DNA from 4 places in the Enterobacter sp. I4 genome. Region 1 is predicted to be linked to each of the others. Evidence: predicted binding sites of a transcription regulator. Region 1 holds the regulator's gene; each other region holds the start of a gene.
The links. Region 1 encodes PurR, which represses purine synthesis genes. Its sites were predicted from a motif close to CANGCAAACGTTTGCNTG; they were not measured.
Positions count from the first base shown of each region.

Region 2: purL (phosphoribosylformylglycinamidine synthase) is a predicted target of PurR. The motif match lies at 5,858-5,875, and genes of this name have one in related genera.
Region 3: gcvT (glycine cleavage system aminomethyltransferase GcvT) is a predicted target of PurR. The motif match lies at 4,968-4,985, and genes of this name have one in related genera.
Region 4: pyrC (dihydroorotase) is a predicted target of PurR. The motif match lies at 4,214-4,231, and genes of this name have one in related genera.

Region 1 covers NZ_JALBUO010000001.1:2,498,911-2,506,985, forward strand. Annotated here, with positions in the region: gene MOQ06_RS11835 (C40 family peptidase) at 1-448, shown strand, start outside; gene sodB (superoxide dismutase [Fe]) at 571-1,152, shown strand; gene MOQ06_RS11845 (MFS transporter) at 1,190-2,356, opposite strand; gene MOQ06_RS11850 (YnhF family membrane protein) at 2,517-2,606, opposite strand; gene purR (HTH-type transcriptional repressor PurR) at 2,904-3,929, shown strand; gene punR (DNA-binding transcriptional activator PunR) at 3,947-4,858, opposite strand; gene punC (purine nucleoside transporter PunC) at 4,972-6,171, shown strand; gene cfa (cyclopropane fatty acyl phospholipid synthase) at 6,471-7,619, shown strand; gene MOQ06_RS11875 (riboflavin synthase subunit alpha) at 7,651-8,075, opposite strand, start outside.
Region 2 covers NZ_JALBUO010000001.1:1,009,239-1,017,313, forward strand. Annotated here, with positions in the region: gene MOQ06_RS04835 (MurR/RpiR family transcriptional regulator) at 1-663, opposite strand, end outside; gene murQ (N-acetylmuramic acid 6-phosphate etherase) at 782-1,678, shown strand; gene MOQ06_RS04845 (PTS transporter subunit EIIC) at 1,688-3,052, shown strand; gene yfhb (phosphatidylglycerophosphatase C) at 3,056-3,691, shown strand; gene tadA (tRNA adenosine(34) deaminase TadA) at 3,749-4,255, shown strand; gene mltF (membrane-bound lytic murein transglycosylase MltF) at 4,143-5,693, opposite strand; gene purL (phosphoribosylformylglycinamidine synthase) at 5,961-8,075, shown strand, end outside.
Region 3 covers NZ_JALBUO010000001.1:606,151-614,225, reverse strand. Annotated here, with positions in the region: gene MOQ06_RS02900 (SDR family oxidoreductase) at 1-335, opposite strand, end outside; gene gcvP (aminomethyl-transferring glycine dehydrogenase) at 406-3,279, opposite strand; gene gcvH (glycine cleavage system protein GcvH) at 3,402-3,791, opposite strand; gene gcvT (glycine cleavage system aminomethyltransferase GcvT) at 3,815-4,909, opposite strand; gene ubiI (FAD-dependent 2-octaprenylphenol hydroxylase) at 5,307-6,509, opposite strand; gene ubiH (2-octaprenyl-6-methoxyphenyl hydroxylase) at 6,522-7,700, opposite strand; gene pepP (Xaa-Pro aminopeptidase) at 7,697-8,075, opposite strand, start outside.
Region 4 covers NZ_JALBUO010000003.1:118,347-126,421, reverse strand. Annotated here, with positions in the region: gene MOQ06_RS19855 (YceI family protein) at 1-61, opposite strand, end outside; gene MOQ06_RS19850 (cytochrome b) at 63-629, opposite strand; gene MOQ06_RS19845 (DUF2770 family protein) at 858-971, opposite strand; gene solA (N-methyl-L-tryptophan oxidase) at 1,022-2,140, opposite strand; gene bssS (biofilm formation regulator BssS) at 2,257-2,511, opposite strand; gene dinI (DNA damage-inducible protein I) at 2,785-3,030, opposite strand; gene pyrC (dihydroorotase) at 3,105-4,151, opposite strand; gene MOQ06_RS19820 (lipoprotein) at 4,279-4,839, opposite strand; gene mdtH (multidrug efflux MFS transporter MdtH) at 4,959-6,167, opposite strand; gene rimJ (ribosomal protein S5-alanine N-acetyltransferase) at 6,404-6,988, shown strand; gene MOQ06_RS19805 (YceH family protein) at 6,998-7,648, shown strand; gene MOQ06_RS19800 (Gfo/Idh/MocA family oxidoreductase) at 7,651-8,075, shown strand, end outside.

The DNA of each region.
Region 1 (8,075 bases):
CACAAAAGTGACGAAGCTGGCCGACGCGCATAAGGTTCGCATGCAGAAGGCGCAAAAAACGGCGATGAATAAGCTGATGGGGCAAATTGGTAAACCGTACCGCTGGGGCGGCACCTCCCCGCGCACCGGTTTTGACTGTAGCGGGCTGGTTTATTATGCCTATAAGGATCTGGTGAAATTCCGCATTCCGCGCACCGCAAACGAAATGTACCATCTGCGCGACGCCGCCCCGGTTAACCGTGGCGAACTGCAAAACGGCGACCTGGTGTTCTTCCGCACCCAGGGACGCGGCACGGCTGACCACGTTGGCGTGTACGTGGGTAACGGTAAGTTCATCCAGTCACCGCGCAGCGGCCGGGACATTCAGATCACCTCTCTCAGCGAAGATTACTGGGTGCGCCACTACGTGGGCGCGCGACGCGTCATGACGCCGAAAACCATCCGCTAAACCCTGCCCTGCCGCATCCGTGGCAGGGTAAGTTCCTCTTTTGCATACCCTTTCAATTTGCTATTCTGTCCATGTTGTCTGTAGGGTTATTGGCAACGTATAAAACTATAAGGAGAGAAGCAATGTCGTTCGAATTACCTGCACTACCGTATGCAAAAGACGCCCTGGCCCCGCACATTTCTGCGGAAACCCTGGAGTACCATTACGGCAAACATCACCAGACCTATGTCACCAACCTGAATAACCTGATCAAGGGCACCGATTTTGAAGGCAAAACGCTGGAAGAGATCGTGCGCAGCTCAGACGGTGGCGTATTCAACAACGCCGCTCAGGTGTGGAACCATACGTTCTACTGGCACTGCCTGGCACCCAATGCTGGCGGAGAGCCAGCCGGCGAGCTGGCCGAAGCCATTAACGCCGCATTCGGCAGCTTCGCCGAGTTCAAGGCGAAGTTTACCGACGCCGCGGTTAAAAACTTCGGCTCCGGCTGGACCTGGCTGGTGAAGGAGGCCGATGGAAAACTGGCTATCGTTTCCACCTCAAATGCAGGCACCCCGCTCACCACCAGCGCAACGCCGCTGATGACCGTGGACGTGTGGGAACACGCTTACTACATCGATTACCGTAACGCGCGTCCTAACTACCTGGAGCACTTCTGGGCACTGGTTAACTGGGAGTTTGTTGCGAAGAACTTCGCCGCGTAAGAGACACGCAGAAGGGGAGACCCTTCTGCGTTTTTGTTTATTCAGCGGTGCACGCTGCTTCAGGCTGTTTGCGACCGGACATCAGCACCAGCAGCAGGCCGAGTGCGGCAATGATTGCGCCCATCACCGGAACGAAGCTGTAGCCCAGCCCCCCGGAAATGACCGCCCCGCCGGCAGCCGCGCCCAGCGCATTGCCGAGGTTAAACGCACCGATATTGACCGAAGAAGAGAGCCCAGGAGCCTCGTGCGCGACGCGCATTACGCGCATCTGCAGCGGCGGTACCACGGCAAAAGTCGCTGCGCCCCACACCACCATGGCAATTGCGGCACCCACTTCGTTACGCGCCAGCCACGGGATCGCAATCATGATCGCAATCAGCAGGGTTAAGAAACCCTTCAGCGTCCCGCTGACGGAGCGGTCCGCCAGCTTCCCGCCAAGATAGTTACCGATGGAGAAGCCCACGCCAATCAGCACCAGCATCGCGGTAATAAATACCGGCGTCGCGTGGGTGATATCGTGCAGCACCGGGGAGATATAGGTGTAGAGCGTAAACATCGCCCCTGCTCCCAGCACCGTGGTGAGCAGCGCAGAAAGCACCTGAGGACGCATCAGCACAGCCAGCTCTTTACGCACTTCCGGACGCTCACCGGCGCTCCCTTTCGGCAGAGAGAAGAACAGCGCCACCATCGCAATTACGCCGAGCGCCGCGGTTGCGAGGAAAGACATACGCCAGCCGATCGTCTCACCCAGCCAGGTGGCTGCGGGCACGCCGCCGATATTGGCGATGGTCAGCCCCATAAACATAGTGGCCACCGCGCTGGCCTGCTTATGTTTTGGCACCACGCTGGCGGCCACAACCGATCCCAGCCCGAAGAACGCGCCGTGGTTAAGGCTGGTCAAAATGCGTGAGAGCATCAGGGTGGTGTAATCCGGTGAAATCGCGGAAAGCACGTTCCCCAGGGTGAAAATCGCCATCAGGAAAATCAGCGCATTGCGGCGCGCGCGGTGCGAAAGCAGCAGCGTCATCAGCGGCGCCCCTACCATCACGCCAACCGCGTAGGCGCTGATTAACATACCGGCCGCAGGGATTGAGACGTCCACGCCCCGGGCTATAACAGGCAATAACCCCATTGGGGAAAACTCAGTGGTGCCAATCCCAAAAGCGCCAATCGCCAGGGCCAGCAGTGGAAAATTGATTTTCATGAATGAACTCCGGAAACCGTGCCATAACGCGACACAGAATTAAGAAGTCAAAAGCATGACATCAATCACAAAAAATGAGAAGTTAACATTTTGGCAAAAGATTTTTGCCGGAGGGGTAACAATCGCACAAAGCGAGGGAGAAAGCTCTCCCCCGTCTGAATCAGTGCAGCGCAGCGGTTAAACCACCCGCAACGATAAGAGCAAGAACAACAATGGTGGTAAACAGCGAAAACTTAAGATCGGTACTCATCAATTTTTCTCCTTTTATTCACCCTACGAAAAGTGAGCCTGCTCATTTTTACACAGTTCAGGTCAAAAATCTTCCAGGATTTAAGCGGATATCCACTTTACCTCTTCCCCTTTTCATCAAGATAGGACAAAATTCCACGCTAAATTTATTAGCGTACCGGCCATTGACCCCCTCCTGACGTCCTGTGTCGTTTTCCCGGCGTGTCGCAACTCAAGATTGCGTAATAAGGGTGAGAGAAGGCAAACGTTTACCTTCAAGTTTTTCAGGAGCTTAGGATATGGTCTGGAGTGACATTTAATGGCAACAATTAAAGACGTAGCAAAACGCGCAAACGTTTCCACTACAACCGTATCACATGTTATTAACAAAACGCGTTTCGTCGCAGAAGAGACGCGTAATGCCGTGTGGGCAGCGATCAAAGAACTGCACTACTCGCCGAGTGCCGTTGCGCGCAGCCTGAAGGTTAATCACACGAAATCGATTGGCCTGCTGGCTACCAGCAGTGAAGCGGCCTACTTTGCTGAAATCATCGAAGCCGTTGAGAAAAACTGCTTCCAGAAAGGCTACACCCTGATTCTGGGCAACGCGTGGAACAACATTGAGAAACAGCGCGCTTACCTGTCGATGATGGCGCAAAAGCGCGTGGACGGCCTGCTGGTGATGTGTTCTGAATACCCTGAGTCGGTCCTTTCCATGCTGGAAGAGTATCGCCACATTCCAATGGTGGTGATGGACTGGGGCGAAGCGCGCGCCGATTTCACCGATTCGGTGATTGATAACGCCTTCGAAGGCGGTTACATGGCGGGTCGTTACCTGGTGGAACGCGGTCACCGCGAAATTGGCGTGATCCCGGGCCCGCTGGAGCGCAACACCGGCGCTGGCCGCCTGGCCGGTTTTATGAAGGCGATGGAAGAAGCGATGATCGTCGTGCCGGAAAACTGGATCGTGCAGGGCGACTTCGAGCCGGAGTCCGGCTACCGCGCCATGCAGCAGATCGTTTCCCAGCAGCATCGCCCTACCGCGGTGTTCTGCGGCGGCGACATCATGGCGATGGGCGCGCTCTGTGCGGCGGACGAGCTGGGCCTGCGCGTGCCGCAGGACATTTCGGTGATCGGCTATGATAACGTGCGCAACGCCCGCTTCTTCACCCCGGCGCTGACCACCATTCACCAGCCGAAAGACTCTCTGGGTGAAACGGCCTTCAATATGCTGATGGACAGGATCGTCAACAAGCGTGAACAGTCCCAGTCCATTGAAGTCCACCCGCGCCTGATTGAACGCCGCTCCGTTGCGGACGGCCCGTTCCGCGACTACCGTCGTTAATCATTTCTCGGGGCCAGCTACGCTGGTCCCCGTAACCACTCCCGGTTCAGCGTTTCGCTGTCTCCCAGATAATCCAGCAGCCAGGCCATCGCGGGCGATACGTCATTTTGCTGCCAGGTCAGACAGCAGGCTGCGTCCGGGAAGGGATTTTCCAGCGTCAGGGCCACCCACTCCCCCGTGTCGATGCGCGGACGCGCAACGTGTACCGGCACCATCCCAACGCACAGCCCCGCGCTCAGGCAGGTGGCTGACGACTCCCAGTCCGGCGCGACTACCCGGCGCTGATTGTCCAGCAGCCAGGTAATGCGCTTGGGCAGCGAACGGGAGGTATCCTCCAGCACCAGCGACGGCCAGTTGCGTAACGTGTCGTCACTCAGCGGCCCCTCCATCGCCGCCAGCGGGTGATCGCGCGCCACGACGCAAGTCCAGCTCAGCATGCCCATGTCGCGAAACGCATAGCGCCCGCCAACCGGGATGGCCTGCGTGGCGCCTATCGCCATCTCTGCCCGGCCGTCCGCCAGCGCATCCCAGACCCCGTTGAACACTTCCTGCGAAACGCGCAGCTCAACGTCGGAAAAATGGCGATAAAAATCGACGATCATCTGCCGGGTACGCTCCGGCTTAACGATGTTATCCACCGCAATGGAAAGGTGTCCGCGCCAGCCGTTAGCGATCTGCTGGCACTGCTCGCGGGTGATCTGCATTTTTTTGATAACAGACCGCCCTTCTTTCAAAAACCACGCCCCGGCGGGCGTCAGTTCAACGTCGCGATGGCGCCGCTCGAACAGCGGGACCGCGAGCCACTCTTCCAGCTGCCGCACCGTATAGCTGATTGCCGAGGGAACGCGGTGCAGCTCCTGCGCGGCACCGGTAAAGCTGCCGTTACGGGCCACGGCATCGACCACTTCAAGGGAATAATCTGACCACATTTTCTGCCTGCAAAATTTTTGAATGCACTCGCCAAATATTAGCGTTTCACAAGCCGCTTTGCACTCCCTACACTCTGCGGCAACGTACACCTGCCTCCTCAGGAGAATAAATAGTGCAACCCAGGAAAGGATTTTTAGTCTGGCTCGGCGGCTTAAGCGTGCTGGGCTTTCTGGCGACCGACATGTATCTGCCCGCGTTCGCCGCGATGCAGGAAGATTTGCAAACCCCTGCCGCCGCCATCAGCGCCAGCCTGAGCCTGTTCCTCGCAGGCTTCGCTTTTGCGCAGCTGCTATGGGGACCGCTGTCGGATCGTTTTGGCCGTAAGCCCGTTCTGTTGCTGGGGCTGGCGATATTTGCCGTTGGCTGTCTGGGCATGCTGTGGGTTCGCGATGCCGCCTGGCTACTGGCGCTGCGCTTCATTCAGGCAGTCGGGGTCTGCGCCGCAGCGGTCACGTGGCAGGCGCTGGTTACCGACTATTATCCGGCCTCGCGCACTAACCGTATTTTCGCCACCATTATGCCGCTGGTTGGCCTGTCGCCGGCGCTCGCCCCGCTGCTGGGCAGCTGGATCCTGGCACACTTCGACTGGCAGGCCATTTTCGCCACGCTGTTCGCCATCACGCTGGTGCTGATGCTGCCCGCGTTTGCGCTTAAGCCTGCGCATAAAAAAGAGGCGCATCCGGACGCGAAGCCGGTCACCTTCACCTCCTTACTGCGGGCTAAGGCCTATCGCGGCAACGTGCTGATTTACGCCGCCTGCTCCGCCAGCTTCTTCGCATGGCTGACCGGTTCGCCGTTTATTCTGCATGACATGGGCTACAGCCCGGCGGCTATCGGCCTGAGCTACGTTCCGCAGACCATCGCCTTCCTGGTGGGCGGCTACGGCTGTCGCGCCGCGCTGCAAAAATGGGAAGGCCAGCAGATGCTTCCCTGGCTGCTGGTGCTCTACGCGTTAAGCGTGATCGCGACCTGGGCCGTTGGCTTTATTCCGGGCGCCGGGCTTGCTGAAATTTTGATTCCGTTCTGCGTCATGGCGATCGCAAACGGTGCCATCTACCCTATCGTTGTGGCTCAGGCGCTGCGCCCGTTCCCGCAGGCGACGGGCCGCGCTGCCGCGCTGCAAAATACCCTGCAGCTGGGTCTGTGCTTCCTGGCAAGCCTGGTGGTCTCCGCGCTGATTGCAACACCGCTGCTCACGACCACCAGCGTCATGCTGGCCACCGTTGCGCTGGCAGGTCTGGGCTATCGCATGCAGTCATCAGCGCATCGTGAGCAGAATCAAGACGCGCACAGAGAAACGTCGCACGCCTGATTGCACAGGAAATTATGTTAAAAACCAGTGATTAGGTTGCTAACAATTTTCTGTTGAATCACCAAATTTAGAGGCCTATACTAAATTTGGTTCGATTAAATACGATAAATATTAAGTGTTAACGGGAGCCGGAGCGCTCCCGTTTTACCATGGACGGCTTTTCGGCAAGGGAAATCTCCCTTCCTCTGTTCTACGTCGGATATTAGCCTCGCGGGCATTTACCGTGAGATTTCTCACAAACCAAAAAAAGCGTCTACGCTGTTTTAAGGTTCTGATCACAGCAAGGTGATGGAGAAGCTATGAGTTCATCGTGTATAGAAGAAGTCAGCGTTCCGGACGATAACTGGTCCCGGATCGTCAGTGAACTGTTGGGACGTGCGGGCATTACGATTAATGGCTCATCCCCCTCCGATCCCCAGGTTAAACATCCCGATTTTTTTAAACGCGTTTTGCAGGAGGGATCGTTAGGGCTGGGCGAAAGCTATATGGACGGCTGGTGGGAGTGTGAACGGCTGGATATGTTCTTCTCCAGCGTATTACGCGCCGGTCTTGAAAATCAGCTCCCTCGTCACTTCAAAGATACGCTGCGTATCGCCTCCGCTCGCCTGTTCAATCTGCAAAGTAAAAAGCGGGCGTGGATCGTCGGCAAAGAGCATTACGACCTGGGTAACGATCTGTTCAGCCGGATGCTCGACCCGTTAATGCAGTACTCCTGCGGATACTGGAAAAAAGCAACGTCGCTGGAACAGGCGCAGCAGGATAAACTACAGCTGATCTGCGACAAACTGCAGCTGCAGCCCGGCATGCGGGTGCTGGACATTGGCTGCGGCTGGGGCGGTCTCGCCTGGTTTATGGCGACGCATTACGGCGTCAGCGTGGTGGGCGTCACGATATCGGCCGAACAGCAGAAGATGGCGCAGGAGCGCTGCCTGGGCCTGGATGTTGATATTCGGCTTCAGGATTACCGTGACCTGAACGAGCAGTTTGACCGCATCGTTTCCGTTGGCATGTTCGAGCACGTGGGTCCGAAGAACTACAAAACCTATTTTGAGGTGGCCGACCGTAACCTGAAGCCTGACGGTATTTTCCTGTTACATACCATCGGCTCTAAGCGCACCGACAACAATGTGGATCCCTGGATCAATAAATACATCTTCCCGAACGGCTGTTTACCCTCCGTACGCCAGATAGCGAACGCCAGCGAACCGCATTTCATCGTGGAAGACTGGCATAACTTTGGCGCAGATTACGATACCACCCTGATGGCGTGGCACGAGCGTTTCCAGGCCGCGTGGCCTGAAATTGCCGACAACTATTCGGAACGATTCAAACGAATGTTTAGCTATTACCTGAATGCCTGCGCTGGCGCGTTCCGCGCGCGGGATATACAGCTATGGCAGGTGGTGTTTAGCCGGGGCATTGAGCACGGCCTGCGGGTGGCCCGCTAAAAAAATAACCCCGGCTACCCGGGGTTATTTTTTATTCTTCTTCCACGGCCTTTATTATCGCCGCTTCTTTCGCCGCCAGCACGCGCTCAACGGTATCCACGACCGCCTGGGTCTGGGGATCAATTTCGATATTCACGCGCTGCCCCAGCTTTTTTGCTCCGAGCGTTGTGCGCTGCAGCGTTTCAGGAATTAAATGCACGCAAAAACGCGTTGGCGTCACTTCACCTACGGTCAGGCTAATCCCATCGATGCCAATAAATCCTTTATAGAGGATGTATTTCATTAATGACGGATCCTGCACCTTAAACCAGATTTGACGGTTATTTTCCGAGGTGACAATTTTCGCCACCTCTGCGGTGGTCATAATATGGCCCGACATCAGATGCCCGCCAATCTCGTCGCTAAACTTAGCCGCACGCTCGACGTTTACGATATCGCCCGGCACAAGCTCGCCGA
Region 2 (8,075 bases), 1.5 Mb from region 1:
CTGTAGCGCATTGGGGCTAAAGCCGGTAATGGCCAGAATTTTTCCCCCGACGCGCAGGGCTTCGTCGGTGGCCATAATAATTTCACGGCGCTCGCCGGAATAGGAGATGGCCAGCAGTAAATCATCAGGATCCATCGCCTGAACGGTCGCCAGCAGCGCGTGCATATCCTGCTCCACGATGGCGTTATAGCCGATCTTGGTCAGCTTCCAGCCAAAGTTACGCGCAACCAGCCCGGAGGCACCAATCCCGGTCAACACAATGCGTCGGGCGTGACGAAGCATGGCTACGCTTTCCAGCAGCTTCTCTTCGGTGTTCACATCCAGGGTGGCATGCATTGCCGCCACGTTCTCTTTGATCAGCTTTTCCCCGACCAGACGCATCGGATCGTCGCCACGGATCTGGTTATGCACCGGCATGGACTGCGGATTAGGGTTGCTCGCCAGCGCTTCGCTGATCGCCAGCTTCAGCGCCGGAAAGCCCTTGAACCCTATCTTCTGGGCAAATTTCACCACGCTCGACTGGCTCACCCCGGCTTCGCCTGCCAGCTGCTGGGAGCTAAGGTGCCGCGCGCGATCGGGCTGAGAGAGTAAAAAGTCCGCCAGCTTCTTGTCACTCTGGGCAAAGCCTGCGTAGCGCTGACGAATGCGAATTAAACAGTTCATACGGTCTCCTGGCGAAAGTGTGATTGCCTGCGCAAATACGGATTTTGCTCGCCTGAATGAATTTTATATTCCATCATAGTGCGTTTATTATGAATTAAAAATTCCTGAGGTACTTAACATGAATCTTGGCTCACTTGTTTCTGAAACGCGTAACCCGCAAACCATGGATCTGGATGCACTCTCTACGCTCGAGCTGGTAACTCGCTTTAATCAACAGGATACCCTCGTCGCGCTGGCAGTCAAAGAGACATTGCCCGAGGTGGCAAAAGCGGTGGACGCCGCAGCCGATGCCCTGAAAGCGGGAGGACGCATCATTTATATGGGTGCCGGAACCAGCGGGCGCCTCGGCGTGCTGGATGCCTCGGAATGTCCGCCTACCTTTGGGGTTCCGCACGGCCTGGTCGTTGGCCTGATTGCCGGCGGCCCCGGTGCGCTGCTGAAAGCGGTTGAAGGGGCGGAAGACAACAAGCAGCTCGGTGAGGACGATCTCAGGGCCCTGAACCTTACCGCGCAGGATCTGGTCGTCGGGCTGGCGGCCTCCGGCCGTACCCCTTACGTCATTGGCGGTCTGGAATACGCCAGAAAAACGGGGTGTACCACGGTCGCCATCTCCTGTAACCCTGGCTCGCCGATTGCGCAGGTGGCGGCCATTGCCATTTCTCCGGTTGTCGGGCCTGAGGCGCTGACCGGATCGACGCGTCTGAAATCGGGCACCGCGCAGAAGCTGGTGCTCAATATGATCTCCACCGGCGCGATGGTGAAATTCGGCAAGGTCTACCAAAACCTGATGGTGGATATGCAGGCCACCAATATCAAGCTGGTGGACAGAGCGTGTCGTATGGTGATGGAGGCGACGGGAGCCAGCCGTGAAGAGGCTGAAAGAGTGCTTCAGCAAACCGATCATGATGTCAAACCGGCCATCCTGATGATATTAACCGGGCTGGATGCAGCCGCGGCCAGAGCCAGACTCGATGCCCATCACGGGTTCTTACGGGCGGCGTTAGAGAACGAATAAGAGGCGTTTATGGACAAAACAGCAGCGCTCGCCAGCGACATCCTGCTTGGGATCGGTGGGGAAAGAAATATTCAGCGTCTGGAAAACTGCATGACGCGCGTGCGCGTCGAGGTGCACAGCGACGAAAAGCTTGATATCGCGCGCCTTAAGCAGCTCTCCGGCGTAAGCGGGTACGTTAAGCAGGGCCAACAGCACCAGCTGATTGTCGGTCCGGGCAAAGCGGCGCAGGTGGTTGATGCCATGCGCGCCCTGATGACGGGCGGCGAAACCTCTGCACCCTTTGACGACGCCGAACGCACCAAAGCGCAGGCGAAAGCCAAATATAAAGCCCCCATGAGCGATGCGCTGCGCCAGCTGGCAAACGTCTTTATTCCCCTGATCCCGGCGTTTATCGCCTCGGGCTTAATTACCGGCATCATTAATATCCTCAAGCGTCCGGATATCGTCGGGGATTTTGCGACGCAGTACCCAAACCTGCTGGGTATCCTCGCGATATTCGGCAGCGCGGTGTTTGCCATCATGAACATCCTGGTGGGCGTGAACACCGCCAAAGTGTTTGGCGGCTCGCTGGCGATGGGCGGCGTGATGGCGGGCATCCTCTCCAGCCCGCAGTTGGCAAACATTACGCTGTTCGGCGAGGCGCTTCAGCCTGGCCGCGGCGGGGTGATTGCCGTGCTGCTGGTGGTGATTCTGATGTGCTGGATCGAGAAAAAGCTACGTGCGGTCCTGCCCGGCTCCATTGAGCTTATCCTCAACCCGCTGCTTACCACACTGATTACCGGCAGCGTGGCGATTGTGGCGCTGCAGCCGTTAGGCGGGACGATCTCAGAAGCTATCGCCCACGGCGCGTCGCTGGCTATCGATCGCGGTGGATTACTGGTGGGGGCGGTGCTTTCCGGAACCTTCTTACCGCTGGTGCTGACAGGTTTGCATCAGGGGCTGGTGCCGATCCACGTCGAACTGGTGCAGGCGCATGGCTATAACGCGCTGCTGCCGATCCTGTCGATGGCCGGCGTGGGGCAGGTGGGCGCGGCTATCGCTGTACTGATGAAAACCCGCAACGCGCGTCTGAAAAAGGTCATTAAAGGGGCGCTGCCGGTCGGATTACTCGGCATCGGCGAGCCGCTCATTTTCGGCGTTACGCTACCGCTCGGCAAGCCGTTCCTGGCAGCCTGTCTCGGCGGCGCGGTGGGCGGGGCGCTGATCAGCTACTGGAAAGTGGCGACCGTTATCACCTTTGGGATCTCCGGTTTACCGCTGGCATTAACCATCGTGACCGGAAAAGTGATGCTCTATCTGTTAGGCTATCTGGTAGCGGTGATCGCCGGGTTCCTGTTTACCTGGCTGTTAGGATTCAACGACCCAGAGGAGTAAGGTTTGGCAAATCACGAGCGTCGCGTTGTCTTTTTCGATCTGGATGGAACGCTGCATCAGCAGGATATGTTCGGCACCTTTATGCGCTACCTGCTGCGGCGCCAGCCCCTTAACGCGTTGCTGGTATTGCCCCTCTTACCCGTTATTGGCATCGCGCTGCTGGTGAAGGGCCGTGCAGCGCGCTGGCCCATGAGCCTGTTGCTCTGGGGATGCACGTTTGGCCATAGCGACGCGCGCCTTAAACGGCTGGAGCAGGATTTTGCGCGCTGGTTTCGCGGTCATGTGGCCGCGTTCCCTGTCGTACAAGCGCGCCTCACCAGCTACCTCGACGCAAACGACGCCGATATCTGGTTAATCACCGGCTCGCCGCAGACGCTGGTGGAGCAGGTCTACTTTGACACGCCCTGGCTACCGCGCGTGAATCTCATCGCCACGCAGATTGGCCGTGGTTACGGCGGCTGGGTGCTGACGATGCGCTGCCTGGGGCATGAAAAAGTCGTGCAGCTGGAAAAACGCATCGGCACGCCGCTGCGTCTGTACAGCGGCTACAGCGACAGCAAGCAGGACAACCCGCTGCTCTATTTTTGCCAGCACCGCTGGCGCGTTACGCCACTGGGTGAACTTCAGCAACTCGAATAGTCTTATCTATTGAGGGTGTGTATAATGCCGCCCGCTTTTCGAGTGGAGTATTAGCCCTTGTCCAACCCTGAACACAATCATGAATACTGGATGCGCCATGCGCTGGCGCTGGCTCAGCGCGCCTGGGAAGAGGGCGAAGTGCCCGTGGGTGCGGTGCTGGTTCATAACAATCAGGTGATTGGCGAAGGGTGGAACCGTCCAATTGGCCGTCACGATCCTACCGCACATGCCGAAATCATGGCACTACGCCAGGGCGGGCTGGTGCTGCAAAACTATCGTCTGCTGGATACTACCCTGTACGTCACGCTTGAACCGTGCGTGATGTGTTCCGGCGCGATGGTGCACAGCCGAATCGGTACGCTGGTGTTTGGTGCGCGAGATGAAAAGACCGGGGCCGCCGGTTCGCTGATGGACGTGCTTGGACACCCGGGCATGAACCACCAGGTGAAAACTATCGGTGGGGTACTTGCACCGGAATGTTCGGGTCTGTTAAGTGACTTTTTTCGAATGCGTCGGCAGCAGAAAAAGCAACAAAAGGCAGAATTGAAGCCGCAGGGTGACTAAGCTCATCCGGTGCGACTACCGGATAGCTTTCAGCCAGCTGCTGCGCTTCTGTCGCCTCTTTTTCTTTCTCCAGCAGATATCCCACCAGGCTTATCTGATACTTACGAATGTTCTCCACGTAGGCATAGGCTTCGTGCCCGCGCGCATAGCCGTACGTCAGCTTTTTGTACCACTGTTTCTGGCTGAGCAGCGGCAGACGCTGTTTCACATCAGACCAGCTGTCCGGATTGCCCTTGGTTTTTGCCGTCAGCGCTCGCGCGTCGAGCATATGCGCGTAGCCCATGTTATAGGCGGCGAGCGCAAACCAGATCCGTTCCCCTTCCGGTACCGTCTCCGGCACTTTAGCCATCATATCCTGTAAATACTGCGCGCCGCCGCTGATGCTCTGTTCCGCATCGGTACGATCGCTGATGCCGAGACTCTGGGCGGTATTTTTGGTCAGCATCATCAAGCCGCGCACGCCCGTCGGCGAGGTGGCCTGGGCATCCCAGTGCGATTCCTGGTACGAAATGGCCGCCAGCAGCTTCCAGTCAATTTCCCGGGCGTACTTCTCAAACAGCGGTTGCAGCTCCGGCAGCACGCTATCCACCGCGCGCAGGAAGCTGCGGGTATCAACGTAGTCAAAGTCATCCCCGTGACCAAGATATTTCTCTTCCAGGCGCGCCAGGGTGCCGTCTTCATTGATGGAGTTAAAGAAATCGAGCATGGCCGCAGAGACGGTCTGATCGTCGTCCAGCTGGGTAAACCAGGTCACCGGCTGTTCATCGGTGACATCCAGCGCCACGGCGATTTCAGGGTGGACTCGCTGGAAAAGGCTGATTGCCACCGAATCAGCAATGGTATAGGCCAGCTTCTTATCTTTTACCTGCTCCAGCAGCGCATTGGTGCCCAGCTTCGGGTCTACCTTCCAGCTGAGATTCGGGTATTTTTTCTCTTTTAATTCCCGCAGGTCGTCGATCACCACGTGACCGGGGGCGATGGTTAACTGCTGAGCGGTGACGTCGGCCAGCGAGCGCGGGCGCAGGCTCCCCACACGATAAACCACCTGCTGCGAAACGGAGTAGTAGGTTGGGCCGGGCTGATAGTTTTTGCTCCGCTCGCTGTTGTAAACCAGCCCGGCGGCGAGGATATCGGCGCGGTTATGATCCAGGTCGTCAAACAGCTGGTTGATGTTCTGACGCACGGTCACGTTCAGCTTCACGCCCAGATAGTCCGCGAACAGCTGAGCCAGCTCATAGTCCAGACCAATGGTTTTGCCGTTGATGTCGCCGTAAATCAGCGGGGAGGAAAGGGTACTGACGCGCAGCTCCCCCCGCTCCTTAATGGCGGCGATACGGTTTTCGGCTTTGCCGAACCAGGGAATAGAAGGCCAGAGGGCCACTGCCAGCAGCAACGTAACAATGCCGATGAGCAGATAATTAATCTTTAATTTTTTCAATTAGTTAATTCTCTGCGACGCCGGATGCCTCAGTGTGCTGTAGTCATGTTATGAAGAAGGTTTGCCATTGATTGAGCGGCATTTTGCGCAAAGTAGCGCCAGTTGGCAACCAATTAGAGAGACAGGTCACATCTATTGTTAAACATAAAGGTTGATTTTATTTCGACGCAAACGGTTTCGTCGGCGCTCAGGATTCTCTATAATGACGCCCGTTTTCCCCCCTTGCGCACACTGTAAGCGCCCCGGCGCTTCGAAGACGAGAGACTTATGATGGAAATTCTGCGTGGTTCGCCTGCACTGTCTGCCTTCCGTATTAACAAACTGCTGGCACGTTTTCAGGCGGCCGACCTTCCGGTAAGCAATATTTACGCTGAGTATGTCCATTTTGCTGACCTGAATGCCCCCCTGAATGCAGAGGAGCGCGTACAGCTGGAACGCCTGCTCAAGTATGGCCCAAGCCTGAGCAGCCATACGCCGACCGGCAAACTGATCCTTGCCACGCCGCGTCCGGGCACCATCTCCCCCTGGTCTTCCAAAGCCACCGATATCGCGCACAACTGCGGCCTGAGCCAGATTAACCGTCTGGAGCGCGGCGTGGCGTACTATGTTGAAGCGTCCACCCTGAGCGACGCGCAGTGGCAGGCCGTGGCGGCCGGGCTGCACGATCGTATGATGGAGAGCGTGTTTGCCTCTCTGGATGATGCGCAGAAGCTGTTCGCCCACCATCAGCCTGCGCCGGTACAGAGCGTGGATCTGCTGGGGCAGGGCCGTCAGGCGCTGATCGACGCGAACCTGCGTCTTGGTCTGGCGCTCGCAGAAGATGAAATCGACTACCTTCAGGATGCGTTCGTTAAGCTGAACCGCAACCCGAACGATATTGAACTGTACATGTTCGCGCAGGCCAACTCAGAGCATTGCCGCCATAAAATCTTCAACGCCGACTGGATTATCGACGGCGAACAGCAGCCGAAATCGCTGTTTAAGATGATCAAAAACACCATGGAGCAAACCCCTGACCACGTGCTGTCTGCCTATAAAGACAACGCGGCGGTAATGGAAGGTTCCGAGGTAGGCCGCTTCTTCGCCGACCGCGAAGCAGGGCGCTATGACTTCCATCAGGAGCCTGCGCATATCCTGATGAAGGTAGAAACCCATAACCACCCGACGGCAATTTCGCCGTGGCCGGGCGCAGCGACCGGTTCCGGCGGTGAAATCCGTGATGAAGGGGCAACCGGCCGTGGCGCTAAGCCAAAAGCGGGCCTGGTCGGTTTTTCCGTTTCCAACCTGCGCATCCCGGGCTTTGAGCAGCCGTGGGAAGAGGATTTCGGCAAGCCAGAACGCATCGTGACCGCGCTGGATATCATGACCGAAGGCCCTCTGGGCGGCGCGGCATTCAACAACGAATTTGGTCGTCCGGCGCTGAACGGTTACTTCCGTACCTATGAAGAGAAAGTGGACAGCCACAACGGCGAAGAGCTGCGCGGTTACCACAAACCGATCATGCTGGCGGGCGGGATCGGCAACATCCGCGCCGATCACGTGCAGAAAGGCGAGATCGTGGTTGGCGCGAAGCTGATCGTACTGGGCGGCCCGGCGATGAACATCGGTCTGGGCGGCGGTGCGGCGTCTTCTATGGCGTCCGGCCAGTCTGACGCGGATCTTGATTTCGCCTCCGTGCAGCGCGACAACCCGGAAATGGAGCGTCGCTGTCAGGAAGTGATCGACCGCTGCTGGCAGCTCGGCGACGCTAACCCGATCCTCTTTATCCATGACGTGGGCGCGGGCGGTCTCTCCAACGCTATGCCGGAGCTGGTGAGCGACGGCGGTCGCGGCGGCCGTTTCAACCTGCGCGACATCCTGAGCGATGAGCCGGGCATGAGCCCGCTGGAAATCTGGTGTAACGAATCTCAGGAGCGCTACGTGCTGGCGGTTGCCGCCGACCAGCTGCCGCTGTTTGACGAGCTGTGCCGCCGCGAGCGCGCGCCGTATGCCGTCATTGGTGAAGCGACCGAAGAGCAGCATCTCTCCTTAAGCGACACCCACTTCGACAACCAGCCTATCGATCTGCCGCTGGACGTGCTGCTGGGCAAAACGCCGAAGATGACCCGCGACGTGCAGACCCGTAAGGCGGCGGGCAAAGCGCTGGATCGTCAGGACATCACCGTTGCCGACGCGGTAAACCGCGTACTGCATCTGCCGGCCGTGGCAGAGAAAACCTTCCTGGTGACCATCGGCGACCGTACCGTCACCGGTATGGTGTCACGCGATCAGATGGTCGGCCCGTGGCAGGTCCCGGTCGCTAACTGCGCCGTGACCACCGCGAGCCTCGACAGCTACTACGGCGAAGCGATGGCGCTGGGCGAACGTACCCCGGTGGCGCTG
Region 3 (8,075 bases), 1.9 Mb from region 1:
ACGTTAGTGGCCAGCACGCGGTTAATACGTTCAGCGGTGAGGTTTTCAACGGTGGACTGTTCAAACAAAATCCCGGCGTTATTCACCAGCGCGGCAAGCGGCTCACCTTCGCGGTCGATGCTGTCGAACATCGCCATCACCTGCGCTTCGTCGCTGATGTCCGCGCGCACGGCAAAGGCCTTTCCGCCCGCCTCCACGATGTGATTAATCACCTCAGTCGCGGCCCTGATGTTGTGGTGAAAATTCACCGCGACGGTGTAGCCTTCGCGCGCCAGCTGTAGCGCGGTGGCTTTACCAATGCCCCGGCTGGCGCCGGTGACCAGTGCAATTGCCATTCTCTTCTCCCAATAAAAAAGCCGGGCGGCGGCATCGCCTTGCCCGGCCTGGAGTACTACACCATTCAGGTTACTGGTATTCGCTCATCGGCACGCAGGAGCAGAACAGGTTACGGTCGCCGTACACGTCATCAAGACGCTTCACGGTCGGCCAGTATTTGTTTGCCACGCCCGCCGGGAAGACGGCCAGTTCGCGGGTGTAGCCGTGACTCCACTCTGCCACCAGTTCGTTCTGGGTATGCGGCGCGTTAACCAGCGGGTTATCTTCCAGCGTCCACTCCCCGCCCTTCACGCGGTCGATTTCGCTGCGGATCGCCAGCATCGCGTCGATGAAGCGGTCCAGCTCCACCTTGCTTTCAGACTCGGTCGGCTCAACCATCAGCGTACCCGCAACCGGGAAGGACATGGTTGGCGCGTGGAAGCCGTAGTCGATGAGACGCTTGGCAATATCCAGCTCGCTGATGCCCGTCTCTTCTTTCAGAGGACGAATATCAAGGATGCATTCGTGCGCCACGCGACCGTCGCGGCCGGTGTAGAGCACCGGATAAGCGTCCTTCAGACGCGTTGCGATGTAGTTGGCGTTGAGGATCGCCACCTGGCTGGCCTGCTTCAGCCCTTCCGCGCCCATCATGCGGATGTACATCCAGCTGATTGGCAGAATAGAGGCGCTGCCGAACGGTGCCGCAGAGACCGCGCCCTGACGAGTCAGCATGCCTTCGATCTGCACCACGCTGTGGCCCGGCACAAACGGAGCCAGGTGCGCTTTCACGCCGATTGGCCCCATACCCGGGCCGCCGCCGCCGTGCGGAATACAGAACGTTTTATGCAGGTTCAGGTGCGACACGTCTGCGCCGATAAAGCCCGGCGAGGTGATGCCCACCTGGGCGTTCATGTTCGCGCCGTCGAGGTAAACCTGGCCGCCGAACTGATGCACTACTTCGCACACTTCACGAATGGTCTCTTCGTACACGCCGTGGGTGGACGGATAGGTGACCATGATGCAGGAGAGCTTCTCACCCGCCTGCTCCGCTTTCGCGCGCAGGTCGGCGAGATCGATGTTGCCGTTTTTATCGCAGGCCACGACCACCACTTCCATTCCCGCCATCTGCGCAGAGGCCGGGTTGGTGCCGTGGGCGGAGCTTGGGATCAGGCAGATATCGCGGTGGCCCTCGTTGCGGCTTTCGTGATAGTGACGGATCGCCAGCAGGCCCGCATATTCACCCTGCGCGCCGGAGTTCGGCTGCATGCAGAGGGCGTCGTAGCCGGTCAGCTTCACCAGCCAGTCGGACAGCTGGTTGATCATCATGTGATAACCTTCCGCCTGCTCGGCCGGGCAGAACGGGTGCAGCTCGGAGAATTCAGGCCAGGTAATGGGGATCATCTCCGCCGCGGCGTTCAGCTTCATGGTGCAGGATCCCAGCGGGATCATCGCCTGGTTCAGCGCCAGATCCTTGCGCTCCAGAGAGTGCATATAGCGCATCATCTCGGTTTCGCTGTGGTAGCGGTTGAACACCGGGTGGGTCAGGATCGCGTCAACACGCAGCATGCTCTCCTGAATGGAGCGGCTGTCGTGCGCCACCTCTTTGTCCAGCGCGTCGATGTCCAGACCGTGCGCGTCGCCCAGCAGTACGTCAAACAGCGTCGCGATATCGTCGCGAGTCGTGGATTCATCAAGGGTGATCCCCACCGCATGATGGATGTCGCTGCGCAGGTTGATTCGCGCTGCATCAGCGCGCGCCAGCACGGCCGCCTTGTCCGCCACGTCAACGCACAGGGTGTCGAAGTAGTGCTCATGACGCAGCTTAAGGCCTTTCTGCTTCAGGCCGCAGGCCAGAATATCGGCCAGACGGTGGATGCGGCCGGCAATGCGTTTCAGCCCTGCCGGACCGTGGAACACCGCGTACAGGCTGGCGATGTTTGCCAGCAGCACCTGCGAGGTACAGATATTGGAGTTCGCTTTCTCGCGGCGGATATGCTGCTCGCGGGTCTGCATCGCCATGCGCAGCGCGGTGTTACCGGCAGCATCTTTCGATACGCCGATAATGCGCCCCGGCATGGAGCGTTTAAATTCATCTTTTGCGCCAAAGAAGGCCGCGTGCGGGCCGCCGTAGCCCATCGGCACGCCGAAGCGCTGCGCAGAGCCGAAGACGATATCTGCGCCCTGCTTGCCCGGTGCCGTCAGCAGCACCAGCGCCATAAAGTCAGCGGCGACGCTCACCACCACCTTGCGGGTTTTCAGCTCGGCAATCAGCGCGCTGTAGTCATGCACTTCACCGGTCGTGCCCACCTGCTGTAACAGCACGCCGAAGACGTCCTGGTGATCCAGCACTTTGTCAGCGTCGTCGACGATCACGTCAAAACCGAAGGTTTCCGCACGGGTACGCACCACGTCCAGCGTTTGCGGATGCACGTCCGCCGCCACGAAGAAGCGGTTGGCGTTTTTCAGCTTGCTCACGCGCTTCGCCATCGCCATCGCTTCGGCGGCGGCGGTCGCTTCATCCAGCAGAGAGGCAGAGGCGATATCCATACCGGTCAGATCCAGCGTCACCTGCTGGAAGTTCAGCAGCGCCTCCAGGCGGCCCTGGGACACTTCTGGCTGATACGGGGTATAAGCGGTGTACCAGCCCGGATTTTCCAGCATGTTACGCAGGATCACCGGCGGTAACTGCACGTTGGTGTAGCCCATGCCAATATAAGACTTATAGCGCTTGTTAAGGCCGGCAATGGCCTTCAGCTCCGCCAGCGCGGCGAACTCCGTGGTGGACTCGCCCACCTGCGGCGGCGTGGCAAGCTGGATGTCTTTTGGCACGATCTGGCCGATCAGTGCGTTTAATGAATCCGCGCCAACTGTCTTCAGCATCTCCTGCTGTTGCTGAGCATCCGGCCCAATGTGACGTTCAATGAAGGCGCCACGGTTTTCAAGCTGGCTTAAAGTCTGTGTCATGAGCGATGGTTCCTGAAACGTGCAGTGAATTTAAGTTCCCTCTCCCGGAGGGAGAGGGTTAGGGTGAGGGGAAGATGGGCGCCCTCACCCCTGCCCTCTCCCGAAGGGAGAGGGATAATGGCTTACTCGTCTTCTAACAGGGCTTCGTACGCGGTCGCATCCAGCAGCGCGGCAACCTGCGCTTCGTCGCTGGCTTTGATCTTAAAGATCCAGCCGCCTTCATACGGCTCGCTGTTCACCAGCTCCGGGGAGTCGCTCAGCGCGTCGTTTACGGCAACAATTTCACCGCTGACGGGAGCATAGATGTCAGAGGCCGCTTTAACGGACTCAGCCACCGCGCAGTCGTCGCCTGCGCTCACGGTTGCGCCCACTTCCGGCAGGTCAACAAACACCATATCGCCCAGCAGCTCCTGCGCGTGCTCGGTGATCCCAACGGTGTAGGTGCCGTCCGCCTCTTTGCGCAGCCACTCGTGTTCTTTGCTGTATTTCAGTTCTGCTGGCACATTGCTCATTGAAGTTCTCCTGATAAAAATAGTTAGGCGACCGGCTTACCGGCGCGAACAAAAATCGGTTTGGTCACGTTGACCGGCATTTCACGGTTGCGGATCTGCACCACCGCCGTTTCACCAATACCCGCCGGCACGCGTGCCAGGGCAATACTGTAGCCGAGCGTCGGGGAGAAGGTTCCGCTGGTGATCGTGCCTTCGCGATGGTTACCGTCGGCATCGGTGAAGCGCACCGGCAGTTCGCCGCGCAGCACGCCTTTTTCCTTCATCACCAGGCCAACCAGCTGTTCAGTGCCCTTTTCACGCTGCATCTCCAGCGCTTCCCGGCCAATAAAGTCACGGTCAGCCGGCTCCCACGCGATGGTCCAGCCCATGTTGGCCGCCAGCGGAGAGACGCCCTCGTCCATCTCCTGACCGTAGAGGTTCATACCCGCTTCCAGACGCAGCGTATCGCGCGCGCCCAGGCCAGCTGGCTTGACGCCCGCCTCCACCAGCGCGCGCCAGAAATCAGCGGCTTTTTCATTTGGTATGGCAATTTCATAGCCCGCTTCACCGGTGTAGCCAGTGGTGGCAATAAACAGATCGCCCGCCTGCACGCCGAAGAACGGCTTCATGCCTTCGGTGGCCTTACGCTGCTCGTCGTTAAACAGGGAGGCGGCTTTCGCCTGGGCGTTCGGGCCCTGCACGGCAATCAGCGACAGGTCATCACGAACGGTGATGTCGATGGCGTAAGGTTCAGCGTGTTGGGCGATCCAGGAGAGGTCTTTTTCGCGGGTGGCGGAGTTGACAACGAGGCGGAAGAAATCTTCAGTGAAGTAATAGACGATGAGGTCATCAATCACGCCGCCCGAGGCATTGAGCATGCCGGTATAAAGCGCTTTGCCCGGCGTCTTCAGTTTGGCGACGTCGTTTGCCAGCAGATAACGCAAAAACTCCCGGGTGCGGCTTCCGCGCAGGTCGACAATCGTCATGTGGGACACGTCGAACATACCGGCATCGGTGCGCACCGCGTGATGCTCATCAATTTGCGAGCCGTAGTGCAGCGGCATCATCCAGCCGTGGAAGTCCACCATGCGGGCGCCGCATAACACGTGCTGTTCGTACAAAGGAGTCTGTTGAGCCATCTTTTCCTCGTTGAAAAATTCACCGTGAAACCCGGTGTCGGCCTCGCCATCCGGAGCCGACGCAAACGTTCTCTTTTACCTGAACTTACCACCGAAACCGGCGGTTAACCATAAGGTAAAGCGGGTCATCACATTAGCTTATGACCAAAAAACGCAGGAAAGCCTACAGAGTTATCGACTGGCAAAATGCGACTAAACCCGCATAAAATTAACATTCTTCTTACAGGATTTAGCAGATGGTGATATTTCGTGCGGAAAAACGGCCAGAATTTCCGTAACATAAAAATAGTAAGATTAGATTTTCTAATGCGAAAAATGAGGTGAAATTAGATTATTTCAAACGAGGATATTCACCCGGCGCGGAGGCCGGGAAAATAAAGTGTGACGGGGGTCAATACTATCGTAGCCAGTCGGGCAGATCGTTAAGGCCCATTGCCTGACGAAGAAGCTGTGGCTTGACGCCCGGAAGGGTATCAGCAAGTTTCAGACCGATATCCCGCAGCAGTTTTTTCGCCGGGTTCGCGCCGGCAAACAGCTCGCGGAAGCCCTGCATGCCCGCCAGCATCATCGCCGCGCTGTGCTTGCGGCTGCGCTCGTAGCGGCGCAGATAAAGATGCTGACCAATGTCTTTGCCTTCACGATGCAGACGACGCAGCTCCTCAACCAGCTCAGCCGCGTCCATGAAGCCGAGGTTAACCCCCTGCCCGGCCAGCGGGTGAATGGTATGCGCCGCATCGCCCACCAGGGCCAGACGGTGCGCCGCAAACTGACGCGCGTAGCGGCCGGTTAACGGGAACACCTGACGCTCGCTTTCAAGCGTGCACAGGCCCAGACGGTTATCAAAGGCCATGCACAGCGCCTGGCTGAACGCCTCCGGCGTCGCCTCCTGCATCTGCTGCGCTTTTTCCGGCACCAGAGACCAGACGATGGAGCACAGATGCGGATCGGCAAGCGGCAGGAAGGCCAGAATACCGTCGTTGTGGAAAATCTGGCGTGCGATGCCGCCGTGCGGCTCTTCGGTGCGGATCGTGGCAACCATCGCGTGATGGCGGTAATCCCAGAAGGTCAGCGGAATGTCCGCTTTGTTACGCAGCCAGGAATTTGCGCCGTCGGCCCCCACCACCAGACGCGCGGTCAGCATGTCGCCGCTTTCCAGCGTCAGAAACGCGTCGTTTTCGCCCCATGCCACCTGCTGAAGCGTGGCGGGAGCGATAAGGGTGACGTCGCTGCACTGCTGCGCTTTGCGCCACAGCGCGTGGTGGATCACCGCGTTCTCAACGATGTGCCCAAGGTGGCTATAGCCCATGCTTTCATCGTCAAACGCGATGCGGCCAAAGCTGTCTTTGTCCCACACTTCCATGCCGTGATAGCAGCTGGCGCGCTGCGCCACGATCTCAGACCAGACGCCGAGGTGCGTCAGTAACTTTTCGCTGGCCGCATTGATCGCCGAGACGCGCAGCTCCGGCGGTGCATCCTGCGCCACGGGCTGCGGCGCTTTCTGCTCAAGCACGGCCACGCGCAGGCCGCTGCCCTGTAAGCCACAGGCCAGCGCCAGTCCTACCATTCCGCCGCCAACAATGGCGACATCAACATTTTGCACGGTGATTACTCCTTAACGCGCGACCCAACCCAGGGTCCGCTGCGCCAGCACGTCACGTGCCGGAATGAACAGTTCCATCGCCATCAGCCCGAGGTTGCGACCCGCAACTAACGGCGCCCAGCGATTGGCAAACAGGTGGACCAGGCCGTCGGTGACGCCAACGGTCGCCGCTCTGTCCCCCTCACGTCGTTTCTGGTAATGGCTCAGCACTGAGTATGCGCCACAATCCTGTTGTTCGCCCCACGCCTGCGCCAGCAGCTCAGCCAGGCTCATTACGTCGCGCAGGCCAAGGTTGAAGCCTTGCCCGGCGATGGGGTGCAGCGTCTGCGCGGCATTGCCGACAAGGGCGACGCGATGAGAAACCGTCTGCGATGCGGTCGTCAGCGAAAGCGGATAAACCACCCGCTTGCCCGCGTGGGTGATACGCCCAAGCCGCCAGCCAAAGGCTTTTTGCAGCTCGGCACAAAAACGTTCGTCGGACCAGGAGAGCACCTCATCGGCCTTATCCTGCGCATGGCACCACACCAGCGAACAGCGTCCGTTCGACATCGGCAGCATGGCCAGCGGGCCGTGCTGCGTAAAGCGCTCAAATGCCCTGCCGTTATGCGCGCCCGCCGTAGAGACGTTAGCGATGACCGCCACCTGGCCATAAGGCTGAGTGTGCCATTCAACGCCGCACTGCGTGGCGAGCGCAGAGCGTGAGCCATCCGCCGCCACCAGCAGTTGCCCCTCAAGCGTGGTACCGTTGTCCAGCGTCACGCTGACGGCCTCGTCACGGCGGCTAAATCCGGCAACGCGCGCCGGACAGTGCAGCGTAACGCCCGGCGCGTCCTGTAACAGACGGAACAGCCTCAGCCCCACGTCATGCAGCTCCACGACCTGCCCCAGCGCCGCTATCCGGTAGTCGTGCGCGTCCAGCGTCACGAACCCGGCATGACCGCGATCGCTGACGTGTACGGTGCGGATCGCCGTTGCGCAATCCGCTATCGCCTGCCAGATCCCGATGCGCGACAGCTGCTGGCAGGTTCCCTGCGCCAGCGCGATGGCGCGAGCATCGAAACCAGGATGGTCGCTCGCCTGCGGCGCAACCGCCTCGACGAGATGCACCGGAAGCTGGCCTTTGGTTAAGTGCGAAATGGCCAGCGCCAGGGTAGCGCCGGTCATGCCTCCGCCAACGATGATCACGCTCATACGCGTGCCGCCGCCATCAGCGCCTCGATCTCCTCGGCTTTTTTTACAACGGTCGCGGTCAGGTTTTCGTTACCGGTTTCGGTGATGACGATGTCGTCTTCGATACGAATGCCAATCCCGCGATACGGTTCCGGCACGTCGGCATCCGGCGCGATGTACAGCCCCGGCTCGACGGTCAGCACCATGCCAGGCTCCAGCACGCGCGAACGGTCCTGACCGTATGCACCCACGTCATGCACGTCAAGCCCCAGCCAGTGGCTCAGGCCGTGCATAAAGTAAGGGCGATGGGCGTTTTCAGCGATGAGGGCATCCACATCGCCTTGCAGAATGCCGAGCTTAACCAGCCCGGTAATCATGATGCGCACCACCTCACCC
Region 4 (8,075 bases), on a different contig from region 1:
CGGCCGAACCGGCAGTAAATAACAGTGAACCTAATGCGATACCCAACAGGCGTTTTTTCATTTTATGCTCCAGAGTCAGCTGACGAACGGCCAAGCATGCGCTTAAGCGTATCGTCTTTATCAATAAAGTGGTGTTTCAGAGCCGCGAGGCCATGCAGAACTGAGAGGATCACAACGCTCCATGCCAGCCACAGATGAACCACACCGGCGGTGTCAGCCTGCGCACCCGCATCGGCCAGCGTGGCGGGGACGTCGAAAAGCCCAAACACGCTAATCGGCTTGCCGTCTGCGGTCGAAATGAGATAGCCGCTGACAAGAATAGCCAACAGCAGGGCATAAAGTACGATATGTGCGCCAACTGCAGCGATGCGGGTGAATCGGCTGTGGCTTTTGGGCGGCGGCGGCGGGGGAGAGACATGCCGCCAGATGATACGGAAAACCAGCCCCATCATCAGCAGCACCCCGATGCTTTTGTGCAGCTCGGGAGCCTGGTGATACCAGCCGTCATAATAGCTCAGCGTCACCATCCACAGCCCGAGACCAAACATGGCATAGACGGCAAGGGCAAATAGCCAGTGTAAACACATGGATATTATTCCGTAGCGGCTGGAAGAGTTTCGCCATTGCATATGAATTTCCGTTTTCAGATGTTCGAGCAGTAAAAATGAACGTGATAAATAAATAATGCAACTGAAAAAAAAGGATAATGATTTTTATTTAATTTATTTCAGCGAATTTGAATGTTTTTCCGCAATGTATTTCAATTGCTTCGTTCAATAAATTTGAGGGGCTGATTTTTAAAAAAAAAGGAAGTTAAATAAACTTAAGGGAGTGTCAGTAAACGTCAGCGAGGGTTTTCAGAAGAAGACAATATAAATGACATCGATAATTGCCAGCAGCGACCAGAGAAGAAGGTAGAGCATGAAATGCTCGCGGATGTTATTGATAAGGTAATTTACCAGTCTGCGCATAACGCCTCTGTAGCTAAACAGGCTCCGGTTATTCGGAGCCTGGGGAGGTATTATCGGTCAAAGCGCGAGAGCGCGAAGGGTTTCAGATCAAACTGAGGCGAAATACCCTGGGCGAACTGGGCGGCGATTTCCCCCAACACCGAGGCAAATTTAAACCCGTGACCGCTAAGCCCGGTTACGATCAGGGTGTTGTCGTGTCCGGGCAGGGTGTCGATGATAAAGTCTTCATCTGGCGTATTGTCATAGGTGCACGCCGCGCCATACAGCAGGCCGCCCACGCCCGGCAGGATGTTGCGCAGGAACATAAAGGCTTCGGAGCCATCCTGCGGATAAGCCCCGAACGGCTTGCGCTCTTCAGGAGAGGTGATGATTTGTCCGCCGTTGTGTTTGCCGATCTTGAGCGCGTCTTTTTCGGAAGGGAAACCGTAGAACTGATCGCCGTTGGGTAACTCGCCGGTGAACGCCGGGAATTTATTCTGGCTGCTGTAGCGTCCATCAGACTGGAACCAGGAGAAGACCTTGCGTACCGGCTGGACGGGCAGGTCCGGCAGCAGCTTCGTTACCCACGTTCCCGCACTCACCAGCAGGCGCGTCGCAGTATACTCGCCGTCAGGTGTGGTGACCGTAGCACCCCCGGCATGGTGACTGATGGCCGTAACCGGGCAATTAAACAGCTGCGCGCAGCCCGCCCTGGCGGCTAAATCAATCCAGGTTTTAATGGCCGTTTCGCAGTGCAGTACGCCAGAGTTGGCCTCAAACAAACCAATGTAATCGTCAGGAACGGAAATTTCCGGCCAGCGCGCCATTATGCCGTTCGCGTCCAGACGCTCGACGTCCAGGTGGAAAGCTTTTGCGCTCTCTTCGAGGGTGGACAGAAACGCCGAGTCGGCTGGCCCAAGATTGATAATCCCGGTGCGCTCAAATATGCGCTCCTCGGTCTGCGCGGCAAGCTCGTCCCACAGCGTTTGCGCACGAAGCACAAGCGGTACGTAACGTTCACCCTCACCATAAGCGTGACGGATCAGGCGGGTATCGCCGTGATGGCTTCCTTCTGAATGCGGGGGAAGGTGCGCGTCGATCATCAGCACATTCAGGCCGGCCTGCGTGGCGTAATAGCCGGCGGCAGATCCTACGGAGCCGCTTCCAATAATGATTAAATCGTAAGTCATAGGCTTCTCTTCACTAACGCTTTGTTAGCAGAGTAATTAACTGTGCGGGCTTATACAAGAACGAAATAAATAAGGCACCGCGAGGGTGCCTGTGGAGTGAAAATGCGGGCATGAGATTAATGCCGTTTATACTCATTTTCCTGATAGTCGCCAGATTCTATTTTTGCAATGCCTGCTTCCAAAATAGAGATAAACTGACGGGCGACGTCTGTTGTAAGCCACAGCGTCTGTCCAACTTCAGCTTCGTCACGGTTTAGCTGATTCGGGGTCTGGTAGTGCAAACGCAGCATCAGCGCGTCGTAGCTGTCTACGGTGCTGATATCCCAGCCAACAAGCGGATGGGTCTGGATGACTTCACTATTCTTTTCCATTATAACCCCCTTAATGCGTGTTAGAAGACAACGACTTTGAGGTTCAATGCATGTTTTTCTGAAGCATTTTCAGTATACCAATTAATAAGGGTTCCGCAGGAAAAAATAAATGGGTAGCAACACATTTTTATGGTTTTTAGGATTGTTCGAACAATAAAACGCCATCTTGTTCACGATTTTCTAAGAAGATGCTGAAATATTTTGAACTTTCGGGAAGCGAAACGAAAAAAAGCCGGGGCGACCCGGCAAAAAAACACAATGAGGGAGCAAATTTTAATCCGTGATGAACCAGTCGTCGGCGCTTTCCCAGGTTTCCTGCAAAATTTCGCTGATGCGTTCTTTGTCTTCTTTCGCTCCGCCGATGACGGAGAGATGGTTTGCCGTTGCATAACGTACCGTTACGGCGCCACCGTTTTCAGGAAATGTGCTGTTAATACGTCGGGATAACTCACCCGCCAGGGCGTCAAGCGCGCCAGCAGGCAGAACGTTGGTTTTGGCAATCGTGACTTCAATACGCATAAATGCCCCCTGTGCAATGTACTGTGTATTTATACAGTCATCTAAGCGGTTTGACAACAGGGGGCGTGGTTTTTTTAGCGTTTGACCGACCAGCTTACGGTTTCACCTGCCAGGAATGGGATCAGCGTATCATCGGTGAGCGCGATAGATTCTTCGACCTGGCTTTCCTTACGCTCCAGTTCAATGAAGGTGTCATTGACCGGCAGCCCATAGAAGCGCGGGCCGTTGAGGGAGCAGAACGCTTCAAAATGCGCTAACGCATTCATCTCTTCAAACACGGTTGCGTAGCTTGCGAGCGCGGTTGGCGCGTTGAAGCAACCCGCACAGCCGCAGCTTGCCTCTTTACGATGGCGGGCGTGCGGGGCGGAGTCGGTGCCGAGGAAGGCGCGGGAGAAGCCGCTGGCGACCAGCTCACGCAGCGCCTGCTGGTGGATATTACGCTTGAGGATCGGCAGGCAGTACAGGTGTGGACGCACGCCGCCCACCAGCATGTGGTTACGGTTAAACATCAGGTGCTGAGGGGTGATGGTGGCAGCGATCAGCTCGTTACCGTCGCGGACGTACTCCGCGGCATCTTTCGTCGTGATGTGCTCAAACACCACCTTCAGTGCCGGAAGACGCTGGCGCAGCGGCTCCATCACCGTTTCGATAAAACGCGCTTCGCGATCGAAGATGTCAATTTCTGCGTGAGTCACTTCCCCGTGCACCAGCAGCGGCATTCCCAGCTTTTGCATACGCTCCAGCACGGGCATGATGGCGTCGATGCTGGTCACCCCGTGGCTGGAGTTGGTGGTGGCATTGGCGGGGTAGAGCTTAGCGGCGGTGAACACGCCTTCGTTAAAGCCGCGCTCGACTTCATTCGGATCCAGAGAGTCCGTCAGGTAGCAGGTCATCAGCGGGGTGAAATCGTGTCCGGCCGGAACGGCGTCAAGGATGCGCTGGCGGTAGGCGACAGCGGCATCGACGGTAGTGACTGGCGGAACCAGGTTGGGCATTACAATCGCGCGGCCATAGATTTCGCTGGTATAAGGCACGACGGTTTTCAGCATATCGCCATCGCGCAGATGGATATGCCAGTCGTCAGGGCGGCGGATTTTGAGAACCTGGGATTGTACAGTCATGGAAGCTCCGGCTTGAAAGGGATCAGTCATAAGATGGCTGTTTTTGCCGGACACAAATCATAAGCGTAAACGTTTTCGTTTGCACACTTTTCCGTAAAAAAAAAGGGCGCCTGAGCGCCCTGTGCGGTTAGTCGGTGAACGGTATGATAATCTCTCCCGGTTTCACCTCTATCCCTTTGGCATATTTTTTCGCCAGCGACTCGCTTTTGCTCTTGTCTTCGCTAAGGACATAGGCAGGCTGCTGGTTAAAGTAGTTCTGCAACGACTGGTTAAGGTAAGGCATCAGCGTTTGCAGCACCGGTTTCATTTTCTCCGGCGTCACAACCGCATCGACGATTTCCATCTCCTGCAGGAAAATCGCCCCTTTCTCTTTATTGAAGACCGGCAGCGCCTTGAGCTTCAGTTTAATATCTGCTTTCTGATTGCCGAAGAGCGAGGTCATGTCCAGGCTGGCATCGCCGGAAAGGGTAACCTTGTTTGGCTCTTCGCGCCCGATCTGGCTGGCGAGATTCGACAGGACGATATGCGCATCCGCAAGGCCGGGCACGCCGATATCTTTTGAAAAGTTATTATGTTTTTCCAGCGCCTGATTAATTTCCTGCTCACTGACGGTGTACTGCGTAAGCTGGTTACATCCCACCAGCAGCCCGCTGACAATTAACGCAGCGGCAATAACGATCTTTTTCATGGCGTTCCTCAACATAAAATCGGCGCATCTGTCCTGATACGCCAGTATGTCAGGGTGATCCCGCAGAAACCAGCAGAAAAAACCGATAGTGAAGGGCGCAGAACAGTCCCCGCGGAAGGTCAGGCGCCAGGCTCCAGCATGCCGCGCGTGCTGCGTTTATCGCTGAACTGCCACCAGAGGGCAACGAGCGTCATAAAGCCGACCATGCCGAGCATTACCCACGGCAGCTCCGGCTGATGGAGCGCTTTTCCGGCATCGAACAGCCAGCCGCCACCGGTGTAGCCCAGCGCACCGCCAAGGGCCAGCCCAAGGCGGCTGAACCCCATGTAGCTGCCGCGGGCACGGGCGTCGGCAAGTGACGCGCTCAGCGTTTCACGCGCCGGCTCGGCAATGATGGAGCCGATGTAGAACGTGCAGATCAGCATAAACAGCTGCTGAAGCGAGCTCACCAGACCGATGGGCATCATGCTCAGCGTCATCAGCAAAAGCCCGGCCATCAGGCGGTGCTCGAGCCGGAAACGACGCTCGCTCCAGCGGGCAATCGGGTAAAGCAGGGTCAGAGACAGGCAGGCCTCAATGGCATACATCCATTTCACCGCCGCCGGCGTGCCTGCAATATCATTAACCATAATCGGCAGCATCAGCATGACCTGCACGGCGAGCATATAGTAGCCGGTGAGCGTCAGAACATACGTCACGAAGCGTTTATCGCTCAGCACGCGGTCAAGCCCTTCACGCACCGGCGCTTTGACCGTCGACAGCTTCCACGCCGGAAGATACAGGCCGTTAAACAGGGCGCAGAGCATAAATAAGACCGCACCGGTGGCGCAGACCAGGCGGAAATCGTATTGCAGCAGCCAGCTTCCCAGCAGAGCGCCCACGACGGCGCCCGCGCTGTCCTGCATCATCAAAATTGAGAAGAACCTTCCCCGGTGCTGCGGACGGATGAGCTTGACCACCAGCGCGGTACGCGGTGGATCGAAAAGGGTGCCGCCAATCCCGGAAAGGAAGCAGGAGAACCACAGCAGCCAGGGCTCATGGGCGATAGCCATGGTGGCAAAGCCCGCCGCGCGTAACAGCATGCCGGTGACGATCATCGGTTTTGCGCCAAAGCGATCGGCAATGGCGCCGCCGAACACGCCCAGTCCCTGCTGAACAAACTGGCGCAAGCCCAGGGCTATACCGACCATCAGCGCCGCCCAGCCCATTTGATCGACAAAGCGGATCGATATCAGCGGAAAAACGACAAAAAAGCCGAGCACGACCAGCATGTTATCGACGAGCAGGAAATATTTACCCAGGCTCCTGGCCTGTGATACGCGGGACATTTTCCCTCCAGGGAAAATAAAAGGTGAGCACGCTAACATTCTGCGGTGTCGCCGGGCTTTTTCCCATACCTGAAGGCGACAATATTTTTTTATCAAAAAGGTGCTTTGATAGAGAGTTCTCATCGAAAAATGCAAAAAGCGATAAAAATGGTATGTCACTGTTTTCACAGAAGGCACGGGCGCAGGTATAGTAAAGCTAACAGGCAGAGCAGAAGCGACGGGAAGGAGTGGTATCGATGTTTGGCTATCGCAGTAATGTGCCGAAAGTGCGTCTGACAACGGACAGGCTGGTCGTTCGTCTGGTGCATGAGCGTGATGCCTGGCGTCTGGCGGATTATTACGCCGAGAATCGCCAGTTTTTAAAACCCTGGGAACCCGTTCGGGACGAGAGCCACTGCTACCCCTCCGGCTGGCAGGCGCGCCTCAGCATGATTGCGGAATTTCATAAGCAGGGAAGCGCGTTTTACTTCGCGCTTCTCGATCCGGAAGAGAAAGAGATCGTTGGTATCGCCAATTTTTCAAACGTAGTGCGCGGATCGTTTCATGCCTGCTACCTCGGATACTCCATTGGCCAGAAATGGCAGGGGCAGGGGCTTATGTTTGAGGCGCTGACGGCGGCGATTCGCTATATGCAGCGTACGCAACATATTCATCGCATCATGGCGAACTACATGCCGCACAACAAGCGCAGCGGCGATCTGCTGGCCCGCCTGGGGTTTGAAAAAGAGGGCTATGCCAAAGATTATCTGCTGATTGACGGCGAGTGGCGGGACCATGTTCTTACCGCGCTCACCACGCAGGACTGGACCGCGGGTCGTTAAGGAGAAAAAATGAAATATCGTTTAAATGGCACCGAAGCGCGCGTGATCGGCTGCCTGCTGGAAAAACAGGTCACGACGCCGGAACAGTATCCTCTTTCCGTCAATGCCGTTACGATGGCCTGCAATCAAAAGACGAACCGTGAGCCGGTCATGAACCTCGCCGAACACGAGGTGCAGGACACGCTCGACGAGCTGGTGAAACGCCATTATCTGCGCACCGTCAGCGGCTTCGGTAATCGCGTCACCAAGTACGAACAGCGCTTCTGCAATTCTGAATTTGGCGATCTAAAATTCAGCGCCGCAGAAGTGGCGGCGATCGCCACGCTGCTGCTGCGCGGGGCGCAGACGCCGGGCGAGCTGCGCACTCGCGCCTCCCGCATGCATGAGTTTCGTGACATGCAGGAGGTTGAACAGACGCTGGACGGGCTGGCTTCCCGTGACGACGGCCCTTACGTGGTGCGCCTGGCCCGCGAGCCGGGCAAGCGTGAAAGCCGCTATATGCATCTGTTCAGCGGCGACGTGGACACTTCCGCGCTGGCCGTTGGAGCCAGCACGCCTGCGGCAAACGACAGCCTGGCTGCCCGCGTGGAAGCGCTGGAGGACGAAGTTGCCGGGCTGAAGCAGCGTCTGGATGCTTTACTCGCTCATCTGGGAGATTAATCGTGACGACATTACGCATTGGTGTTGTGGGTCTTGGCGGGATTGCGCAAAAAGCCTGGCTGCCGGTTTTAGGCGCAGCGTCGGACTGGACGCTGCAGGGGGCGTGGTCGCCCACTCGCGAAAAGGCAGAGCGTATCTGCGAAACCTGGCGCATCCCTTATGCGGGTTCGCTGCAGGATTTGGCCCGAGAATGCGATGCGGTATTTGTACACACTTCGACCGCGACGCATTACCAGGTCGTGAGCGAGTTGCTGAACGCGGGCGTTCACGTCTGCGTGGATAAGCCGCTGGCGGAAAACGTGCAGGATGCTGAAAGGCTGATAGATCTGGCCGCGCGTAAAAACCTGACGCTGATGGTCGGTTTCAACCGCCGCTTCGCGCCTCTCTACCAGCAGCTTAAGGCGCAGTCCGGGTCCTTTGCCTCGCT